3 regions of the Streptomyces sp. NPDC004327 genome follow, and region 1 is predicted to be linked to each of the others. Evidence: riboswitches for the same ligand, from Rfam matches in the RefSeq annotation. Region 1 holds a riboswitch; each other region holds the start of a gene.
What was found. Region 1 has a riboswitch for cyclic di-AMP ahead of ACFYU9_RS00370 (transglycosylase SLT domain-containing protein). Riboswitches for the same ligand answer to the same signal wherever they lie in the genome.
Positions count from the first base shown of each region.

Region 2: it holds a riboswitch for cyclic di-AMP, as region 1 does, so the genes downstream of both, ACFYU9_RS33750 (transglycosylase family protein) here and ACFYU9_RS00370 (transglycosylase SLT domain-containing protein) in region 1, are expected to answer to the same signal.
Region 3: it holds a riboswitch for cyclic di-AMP, as region 1 does, so the genes downstream of both, ACFYU9_RS29580 (M23 family metallopeptidase) here and ACFYU9_RS00370 (transglycosylase SLT domain-containing protein) in region 1, are expected to answer to the same signal.

Region 1 is NZ_JBIAME010000001.1:85,681-89,124, reverse strand. Features, by position in the region: gene ACFYU9_RS00380 (cytochrome P450) at 1-72, opposite strand, end outside; gene thpR (RNA 2',3'-cyclic phosphodiesterase) at 204-803, opposite strand; gene ACFYU9_RS00370 (transglycosylase SLT domain-containing protein) at 884-1,696, opposite strand; cyclic di-AMP (ydaO/yuaA leader) riboswitch at 1,701-1,891, opposite strand; gene ACFYU9_RS00365 (aminotransferase class I/II-fold pyridoxal phosphate-dependent enzyme) at 2,217-3,444, shown strand, end outside.
Region 2 is NZ_JBIAME010000012.1:84,323-87,766, reverse strand. Features, by position in the region: gene ACFYU9_RS33755 (transglycosylase family protein) at 1-863, shown strand, start outside; cyclic di-AMP (ydaO/yuaA leader) riboswitch at 1,122-1,295, shown strand; gene ACFYU9_RS33750 (transglycosylase family protein) at 1,299-2,003, shown strand; gene eno (phosphopyruvate hydratase) at 2,254-3,444, shown strand, end outside.
Region 3 is NZ_JBIAME010000009.1:320,459-323,902, forward strand. Features, by position in the region: gene ACFYU9_RS29575 (GntR family transcriptional regulator) at 1-381, opposite strand, end outside; gene ACFYU9_RS29580 (M23 family metallopeptidase) at 543-1,313, opposite strand; cyclic di-AMP (ydaO/yuaA leader) riboswitch at 1,326-1,490, opposite strand; gene ACFYU9_RS29585 (M16 family metallopeptidase) at 1,686-3,053, opposite strand; gene ACFYU9_RS29590 (M16 family metallopeptidase) at 3,080-3,444, opposite strand, start outside.

The sequences.
Region 1 (3,444 bases):
CCGCCATCGTTCGACGGCGGCGGCGTCCAGCTCGGGCACGTCGCGGGACTCTTCGCGCTGGGGGACGACCACGGGCTGCTCCTGATTCGGCGGGCCGTTCGGCGGGACCGGTGCATCACGCACTGTAGGAGAGCGGCCGCGCGGGGCGACACCCGTCGTTTTCGGCCCCGGCGCGACCCGGTCGCCCGGCCGCCGGACAGGCCCTAGGGACCGCCGAGGGGCCAGGACTCGATGTCGCGGTAGCGGATCGGCCCGGGGCCGCGTCCGAAGTTGCTGCCGACCAGGTGCAGGCGCTCGGTCCGCCAGGGCCGGCCGGCGAAGCCGGCGAGAGCGGCGGCGACCTCGGCCACCGAGGCCGTGTCACCGCGGCGGGCCCGGGCGAGGGTGAGGTGCGGGCGCAGCGGCCGGTCCTCGAAGGGGATGCCGCGCGCCTTCACGACGGCGCGGACGTCCGCGGCGAGGCGGTGCAGCCCGTCGAGGTCGCCGGCGATGCCGCTCCACAGCACGCGCCCGTCGAAGTGCCCGCCGCCGCGCAGGGCGAGGTCCAGCGGCCGGCGGGCGGCGGCGAGCTCCGCGAGCGGCGGCCGCAGCGGCGGGACGGCGGCGACGGGGAGCTCGCCGAGGAAGGCCAGCGTGATGTGCCAGTCCTCGATGCGGTTCTGCCTCAGGGCCGGGTACGCCTCGTACGCGGGCCGCAGCTCGCGCGCCAGCTCGTCCTTGGCCTCGTCGGGCGGTGCCAGGGCGATGAACACCCGGACGGTCGCCTCCCGGGGGTTCGCGTGCTCCTGAGGTTGATCCTTCACGCAGGCCTTCGTACCTCTTTTCGTACCGCCCGGTCCATTCGGGGGCCGGGCGGTACGCGGTGGCGTCCTCGGACGCAGGCTCAGTACGCGCCGAAGACGTTGTCGATGGAGCCGTACTTGGCGGCGGCGTAGTTGCAGGCCGCGGCGATGTTGGCGACCGGGTCGTAGGGGTCGTTGGCGGTGCCGGCCACGTGGTAGGCCTGGAAGGTGGGGTCGATCACCTGGAGCAGGCCCTTGGACGGGGTGCCGGCGACGGCGTTGGAGTCCCAGTTGTTGATGGCCTGCGGGTTGCCCGAGGACTCGCGCATGACGTTGCGGTAGATGCCGTCGTAGCTGCCGGGGATGCCGTTGCGGGACATGACGTCGAGGGCCTGGCGGATCCATCCGTCGAGGTTGTTCGCGTACGTGCCCGTCGAGGCGGTCGTCGCGGCCTTGGCGGCGGCCGGGGCGGCGGCCTGGACCACGGTGCCCGTGGCGCTCGCGCCGGTGCCGGTGAAGCGCGGAGCCGTCGGGGCCTTCGCGGACGTGGGGTCGACGGTGATCGTCAGACCGGGCCGGATGAGCCGGGGGTCCTGGCCGATGGCCCGGCGGTTGTCCTGGTAGATCTTCTGCCAGCCGCCCTTGACGGAGTACTTCCGGGCGATAGCGGAAAGCGAGTCCCCGGCGATCACGGAATAGCGGACCGGGCCCGCCTGAACGGCCTTGATTACGGCCGGCTGGGTCACGGCCTTTTCGACTGCGACGGTGTGTGCCGCCTGCGGCACGGCCGCCACGGCGCCGGTGGCCCCGGCCAGCGGCAGGGCGAGAGCGGCGCTGCCGGTGATCCCGGCGAGGGCGAGACCGCGGGCGAGCGGGGTGCGCTGGGTACGTCGGTGCTTACCGTGTCCACGCATGGCGAATTCCTCTCCTCCGCCTGCGAGGTGAGCTGTCGGGTTCGGGCAGGAGATGCCCGGCCGTGCGCAGCACGGCTTCACCCCTAGCCGCCCCGGAATCCCGGGACCGGCGGCAAACCTGGGTCCCCCGCTCCTGCCGGACGAGTGTGGTGAGTGCGGTTTCCGGGCGGTGGCAGGATTCGGCGTTTCCGTCCGGTTGCGGCGTGACCGTATGCGAAAACAAACGGCGAATACAAGACGGAATTGGCGAACCGAAAATGACCTTTCACGGAAACACAAAAGGATCATTCCGCTTGACCGGGGCCGATTCGCCAATCCTTTTCCGGGAGTACGGACTTGACGCCGCACCAGCATCGGGCGGGCCGGGCGGGCCGTGACCCGAATCACCCTCCCCACCCCTGGTCCGCCTTATCCGCCAAATGCCCTCATAGGGCACCTCATCCGCATTTCGTCATTTGAAGAGAATGCGGGAATATCGTCCGGTTTGCGGGATAATGCACCCCCACCTAGCATCGCCCTCATGGACCCCTCGAAGCCCGCCGTCTCCGCCTACAACAGCGTTTCGCAGCTGCTCACCGACCTCTGGTGGTCGATCGCGGACAGCGCGCGCCATCTGGCGATGCCGAACCTCGACCCCGTCGAGCAGAGCGAGGGGCAGGCGGCCCTGGAGCGCGGCCTCGCGGACGCCGACGTGCTCACGTATTACCTGAGCCGTCCCGGCCGGCAGGCGGCGGCGAAGCTGCGCGCGCTCGCGGTGCCCGACTCGTACCTGGAGCTCAGCCGGGAGGCGGAGCGGATCGGACGCAGCCTGATCGGCGACGTGCCGCTGTCGGTGACGGCGGTCTCGGGGACCGAGGCGCCGGCCGCCGACGCGGTGGAGGCGGAGGCCGCCGTCGACACCCGGCCCCGGTTCGACGTGCTGGTGGTGGCCGACCTCTCCGAGGCCGAGCAGGCCCGGATCGCCCGGGACCTGCGCGCGCTGCGCCGCCGGGAGGACCCCTTCGTCTACGACATCGTCGCGGTGCCGAGCTTCGTCGACGCCATGGTCGCGGTCCTGGTCAACCCGTGGATCCAGGCGGTCGTCGTCCGGCCCGACCTCCGCGGCCGGTCCGCGCTCGACCTGTCGCTGCTCGACGACCTGGTGCCCGCGCTCGACGTCCCGGACATCGACTTCTTCACGGCGGCGGAGCGGGCGAGGACGCTGGCGACGGCGGTGCGGCACGAGCGGCCCGAACTCGACCTCTATCTGGTCGAGCAGGCCTCGGTCGAGCAGCTGGCCACCGAGATCGGGCGCGACTTCGACTCGGTCTTCCTCCAGCAGGAGGACGTCCTCGACCTGCACCTGACGATCCTGCGCGGGATCGGCAAGCGCTACCGGACGCCGTTCTACTCGGCCCTGCTGCAGTACGCGCGCAAGCCGGCCGGCGTCTTCCACGCGCTGCCGGTCTCCCGCGGCAACTCGGTGGTCCACTCGCCGTGGATCCACGACATGGCCAACTTCTACGGGCTGAACCTCTTCCTCGCCGAGACCTCGGCGACCTCCGGCGGCCTCGACTCGCTCCTGGAGCCGCACGGCCCGATCAAGGAGGCGCAGGACCTGGCCGCGCGCGCCTTCGGCTCGCGGCGGACGTACTTCGTCACCAACGGCACCTCCACCGCCAACAAGATCGTCACGCAGTCGCTGGTGGCGCCGGGCGACGTGGTCCTGGTCGACCGCAACTGCCACAAATCGCACCACTACGCGCAGG
Region 2 (3,444 bases), on a different contig from region 1:
CCGAGTGCGAGTCGGGCGGCGCCTGGAGCGCCAACTTCGGCAACGGGCTCTACGGGGGCCTCCAGTTCACCCAGGACAGCTGGGAGCGGCACGGCGGCCTCGCCTACGCGCCCAGCGCCGACCTCGCCAGCCGCGCCCAGCAGATCGCGATCGCCGACAAGGCCCTCGCCGCCGGCGACACCCAGTGGGCCACCTGCGCGCCCATCGCCGGCCTGACGAACGACGGCAGGAAGCCCGCCGTCGACCCGGGACCGGGTGGAGCGCCCAAGCAGTCCACGACCCCCGTCCACGAGTCGAACCGCACGGAGGGGCTGCCCACCGAGTCGGGCACGAAGGCCACCGAGCCGCCGGCCTCCCCGTCGGCCCCGGCCTCCCCGTCGACCTCGTCCCCCTCGAACTCGGCCACGCCGACGACCCCGGCGACGACCCCGGCGACTCCCGGCGCGCCCACCACTCCCGCCACGCCCGACACCTCCGTAACGCCGGAAACACCCGATACGTCCACCTCGCCCGCTTCGGGCAAGGGCAAGCACCGCGGTGACGCCGCGACAGACGAAGCGGGCAACACGGACACCGCGCGCGAATCCGGGCGCCACGCCGCTCCGGCCGACGGGGCGACCGGTGACGCCGCCACCGGCAAGGTGGACGAGTCGGACAAGGCGGGCAACGGGGACGAATACACCGTCAAGCCGGGTGACAGCCTGTCGGACATTGCACAGCAGAACGCCCTGCCCGGCGGCTGGACCGCGCTCTACGACGCCAACAAGAAGACGGTCGGCACCGACCCGAACCTCATCCTGCCTGGTCAGAGCCTTGAGTTGGACCTCGGGACGCCGGCGGCCCAGGCTCCGCCTGAGGGGTAATTAGCTCCTGAATGTCCGTTTATGCGCAAGTGAGACATGAGTCTCTCTTGCCGAACGGCGGTATTGCGTCCGCACACTTTGCTGAAGTCGCCCCTCACCTGCGCAAACGTCACCTGACGGAGTGCAAGTAGGGGCGATTTTTCCGGGTTGATGGGCTTTGAACTTCCCCCGGACGTGTGTCTACGGTCGTGACCGCTCGCCACCGCGGGCCCCGCCGACCGGTACGCCGAATCCTGCCGCCGGACGCCGGGAACAGTCGTCGCGCAAGCGCCGAAGGCAGGAGCGGGGGACCCAAGGTAAGTGCCGGCCCCGGCCGTTGAGACAGACGGCCGACGACCGGCTTGGGGTGAAGCCGCGTGCAAGGACACGCGGCCGGGCAACTCACTCGCCCGAACCCGACAGCTCACCTCGCAGGCGTCGGTGAGGAGAACTTCCATGCTGCTTTCCGGCAAGGGCAAACACCGCCGCCCCTCCAAGGCCACCCGCGTCGTCACGCTCGCCGGTGTCGCCGGCGTCGCCGTCGCCGCCCCGCTGATGACCGCGGGCACCGCCTCGGCCGCCACCGCCTCCGAGTGGGACGCCGTCGCCCAGTGCGAGTCCGGCGGCAACTGGTCCATCAACACGGGCAACGGCTTCTACGGCGGCCTGCAGTTCACCAACTCCACCTGGGCCGCGTACGGCGGCACCGCCTACGCCTCCCGCGCCGACCTGGCCTCCAAGTCGCAGCAGATCTCCGTCGCCGAGAAGGTCCTCGCGGGTCAGGGCAAGGGCGCCTGGCCGAGCTGTGGCGTGGGCCTGTCCGGCGCCTCCTACGACGGCGGCTCCGCCGAGGTCTCCACCCCGAAGCCGGCCGCGCCGAAGACCGCCGCCCCGGCCCCCAAGCGCGTCGCCGAGCAGCCGACCACCCGCAGCGAGAAGCGCACCGCGCCGAAGCCCGCGGCCAAGACCGTCACCACCCCGACCGGCAAGAAGGTCAAGAAGGGCGACGGCGAGTACAAGGTCGTGGCCGGCGACACGCTGAGCAAGATCGCCCAGGCGCACCACGTCAAGGGCGGCTGGCAGAAGCTGTTCCAGCTGAACAAGGACATCGTCCAGGACGCCGACCTGATCTACCCGGGCCAGCAGCTCCACCTCAAGTGAGCATGACGGCTGTCCCCCCGCGGTGAACGAGAGACCGGCCCGGAGCACTACGCCCCGGGCCGGTCTCGTCGCCGTTTCGTACTAATCGGTAACCAGGTCTTTCGTCCTCTTGTGCATGCCCTTGGGTCCTTTTTCGTCCCAGGGGGCGGGCGCCCGGCTGGCCGGAGCCCCCGAGCCGGTTAGGCTCTTGTCGCAAGGCGAACGAGACCTTGCCGCATGCGTCACAACCAGCGTCACATCCCAGAAGGAGATGCTCGTGCCGTCCATCGACGTCGTCGTAGCCCGGGAAATCCTGGACTCCCGAGGCAACCCCACCGTCGAGGTCGAGGTCGGCCTCGACGACGGCAGCACCGGCCGTGCTGCCGTTCCCTCCGGTGCCTCCACTGGTGCGTTCGAGGCCATTGAGCTCCGCGACGGGGACCCCAACCGTTACCTCGGCAAGGGCGTCGAGAAGGCCGTCCTCGCCGTCATCGAGCAGATCGGCCCGGAGCTCGTCGGCTACGACGCCACCGAGCAGCGCCTGATCGACCAGGCGATGTTCGACCTGGACGCCACCGAGAACAAGGGCTCGCTCGGCGCCAACGCCATCCTCGGCGTCTCGCTCGCCGTCGCGCACGCCGCCTCCGAGGCCTCCGACCTCCCGCTCTTCCGCTACCTGGGCGGCCCGAACGCGCACCTGCTGCCCGTTCCGATGATGAACATCCTGAACGGCGGCTCGCACGCCGACTCCAACGTGGACATCCAGGAGTTCATGATCGCCCCGATCGGCGCGGAGTCCTTCTCCGAGGCCCTGCGCTGGGGCGCCGAGGTCTACCACACCCTCAAGAAGGTCCTGCACGCCAAGGGCCTGTCCACCGGCCTGGGCGACGAGGGCGGCTTCGCCCCGAACCTGGAGTCCAACCGCGCCGCGCTCGACCTCATCGTCGAGGCCATCAAGCAGGCCGGCTACACCCCGGGCAAGGACATCGCGCTCGCGCTCGACGTCGCCGCGTCCGAGTTCTACAAGGACGGCAAGTACCAGTTCGAGGGCCAGTCCCGCTCGGCCGCCGAGATGACCGAGTACTACGAGGAGCTCGTCGCCTCGTACCCGCTCGTCTCCATCGAGGACCCGCTGTTCGAGGACGACTGGGCCGGCTGGAAGGTCGTCACCGACCGCCTCGGCGCCAAGGTCCAGATCGTCGGCGACGACCTCTTCGTCACCAACCCGGAGCGCCTCGCCCGCGGCATCGAGGAGGGCAGCGCCAACGCCCTCCTGGTCAAGGTCAACCAGATCGGCTCGCTGACCGAGACCCTCGACGCCGTCGAGATGGCCCAGCGCAACGGCTTCAAGTGCATGATGTCGCACCGCTCCGGCGAGACCGAGGACGTCACCATCGCCGACCTCGCCGTCGCCGTGAACTGCGGTCAGATCAAGACCGGCGCCCCGGCCCGCTCGGACCGC
Region 3 (3,444 bases), on a different contig from region 1:
GTCGAGCGCACGCAGGTCCTCGCTCCGGCCGTGCCGGGCCCGCTCCTGCCCCAGCCTGACCAGGCCGCGCAGCACCTTGAGGTGGGCGTCGGTGCGGCGCTGGGCGGCCCGGGCGGCGCCCAGGGGTTCGAGTAGGGAGCGCATGTCGAGGAGGTCGGCGGCCTCCTGCTCGCCGGGTTCGGCGACCTGGGCACCGGCGTGCCTGCGGGTGACGACGAAGCCCTCGGACTCCAGGGTGCGCAGCGCCTCGCGGACCGGGACGCGGGAGACGCCGTAGCGGCGGGCGAGTTGTTCCTCCGTCAGTCTGGCTCCCCGCGCGTACACCCCGGACACGATGTCGTCCCGGATCGCCGTGCATACCGAGTGCGCGGGAATGCGCATGTCCGACCTCCGCTTTTCTCCGCGCGAAACCCCGTCGGGTGGCGCCTGTCCGGCGACTCTATTGCAGGACGCGGGAATTTCCGATGCCGGCCGGTAATTCGGGGACGAAAAAAGCCCCGGCTCGTTCGAGCCGGGGCTTCCTCACGCTGGGCCGGGGGACGTCAGACGTCGACGCCGCGGGCGCGCAGGTACGTGATCGGGTTGATGTCCGAGCCGTACTCGGGGCTGGTGCGGGCCTCGAAGTGGAGGTGCGGGCCCGTGGAGTTGCCGGAGGAGCCGGAGACGCCGATCTGCTCGCCCGGGGTGACCTTCTGGCCGACGTACACGCGGATGGCGGAGAGGTGGCCGTACTGGGTGTACGTGCCGTCGTTCATCCGGATGACGATGTTGTTGCCGTACGCCCCGCCCCAGCCGGCCTCGACGACGGTGCCGGAGCCGACGGAGACGACCGTGGTGCCGTAGGCGGCGTGGAAGTCGATGCCGGAGTGGTGGCCGGAGGACCAGAGCGAGCCGCCGGTGTTGTAGCCGGTGGACACGTACGAGTGGGCGACGGGGGCCTGGAAGGAGTTCAGGCGCTTGCGCTCGGCCTCACGGGCGGCACGCTCCTTGGCCTCGCGGATCTCCTTGGCGCGGGCCTCGGCCTTGCGCTTCGCCTCGGCGGCGGCCTTCACGCGGGCGGCGGCCTCGTAGGCCTCCTTCTCCTGCGCGGCCGCCTGGGCGTCGACGTGCTCGGCGAGGGACTCCTCGGTGATCACCTGGGTGAGACCGGTGTCCTCCAGGGAAGTGCTCTCCGTGTCGGCGGCGAGCGCCGGGGAGGCGAGGGTGCCGATGACGCCGGTGGTCGCGAGGGTCGCCACGCCGGCGATGCCCGCGCCACGGCGCGTCAGACGACTCGGAGCACGATGCTTCCCGGTGGCACGGGTGAACGCCATGTAGTGGCTGATCCTTTCCTTCCCTCTCGCCTACCGGGTTAGCTGACGGGTTCGGAGCAGGAAGGTCTCCTACGGGCCCCTCCGCGTGCGCGAAGGCGTCCGATTCACCCCAGGGACTGCGTATGGGTCCCCGGCTCCCCAGGCTCGCGCCTTGCGGGGACTCGGCGATGACTGTCCGTTTGCCGCGGGCGCGGCGTCGTGCAACGGGCGAACAGTCGCGTCGACGCTAGGCGGATCTTCCGTCAATCACCAAACAGACTCGTGAGTTTGTAAGACATGCCACAGGGCATTCAAGATCATTAGCCGTAATACGGACAAATGGCAAGGACCCTGACGAACCAGGTCGCCAGGGTCCTCGTGACAGCGGCTCAATCAGCCGGTGACCACGGTCACTTCACCGATGCCGAGCGCCCGCACCGGCTCCTCGATCTGCGACGCGTCGCCGACCAGGACGGTGACCAGCCGGTCCACCGGGAAGGCGTTGACCACGGCCGCGGTCGCCTCCACCGTGCCGGTCTCGGCCAGGCGCGCGTACAAGTGCCCCTGGAAGTCGTCCGGGAGGTGCTGCTCGACCTGGTCCGCCAGCGTGGCCGCGACGGAGGCCGCGGTCTCGTACTTCAGCGGGGCGACGCCCACCAGGTTCTGCACGGCCACGTCGCGCTCGGCGTCGTCCAGGCCGTCGGCGGCGAGGGTGCGCAGCACCTTCCACAGGTCGTCGAGCGCCGGGCCGGTGTTGGGCGTGTCCACCGAGCCGCTGATGGCGAGCATCGAGGCACCGTGGCCCGCGCCGTCCGAGCGCAGCACCTGGCTGAACGCGCGCACGCCGTACGTGTAGCCCTTCTCCTCGCGCAGGACGCGGTCCAGGCGGGAGGTGAGGGTGCCGCCGAGGCAGTACGTGCCGAGCACCTGGGCCGGCCAGACGCGGTCGTGGCGGTCGGCGCCGACGCGGCCGATGAGCAGCTGCGTCTGGACCGCCCCCGGGCGGTCCACGATGACGACCCGGCCGGTGTCGTCGGCCGTGATGGGCGGCATGGGGCGGGGCGCGGCGGGCGCGCCGCTCCAGGCGCCGAGGGTCTCGGCGAGCACCTTGTCCAGGTCGACGTCGGTGAGGTCGCCGACGACCACGACGGTGGCCGCGGCCGGCCGCACGTGCGCGTCGTAGAAGGCGCGGACGGCGGCGGCGTCGATCGCCCGGACGGTCTCCTCGGTGCCCTGGCGCGGCCGGGACATCCGCGCGGAGGCCGGGAAGAGCTCCTTGGAGAGCTGCTTGGCGGCGCGGCGGCCCGGGTTGGCCGTCTCGTGCGGGATCTCGTCGAGCCGGTTGTTGACCAGGCGCTCGACCTCGGACTCGGCGAACGCCGGGGCGATCAGCGCCTCGGCGAGCAGGCCGAGGCCCTTGGGCAGCCGGGAGACCGGGACCTCCAGGGAGACCCGGACGCCGGGGTGGTCGGCGTGCGCGTCGAGCGTGGCGCCGCAGCGCTCCAGCTCGGCGGCGTACTCCTCGGCGGAGTGCCGGTCGGTGCCCTCGGACAGCGCCCGGGCCATGATCGTGGCGACGCCGTCGAGGCCCTCGGGCTCGGCGTCCAGCGGGGCGTCGAGGAAGATCTCGACGGCCACCACCTGCTGGCCGGGACGGTGGCAGCGCAGCACGGTCAGGCCGTTGTCGAGCGCGCCGCGCTCCGGGGCCGGGAAGGCCCAGGGCTTGGCGATGCCCGGCTGGGGCTGCGGGTGGAAGTCCATGCTCGTCAAAGACGCGGCAGCGTCGGTCACTGCTCCGCTCCCTCTTCCTCGTCGCTGTCGTCGGCGTCGTCGGCGTCGTCGGCCTGGCTCACGGGCTCGTAGACCAGGACGGCGCGGTTGTCCGGGCGCAGGCGGGTCTTGGCGACCTCCTGCACCTCCTCGGCGGTGATGTCGAGGACCCGGTCGACGGCGGTCAGCGCCAGCTGCGGGTCGCCGAACAGCACCGCGTACCGGCACAGTTCGTCGGCGCGGCCGGCGACGGTGCCGAGCCGGTCCAGCCACTCGCGCTCCAACTGGGCCTGGGCGCGCTCCATCTCCTCGGGCGTCGGGCCCTCGGCGGCGAACCGGGCCAGCTCCTCGTCGACGGCCGCCTCGATCTCCGGCACCTCGA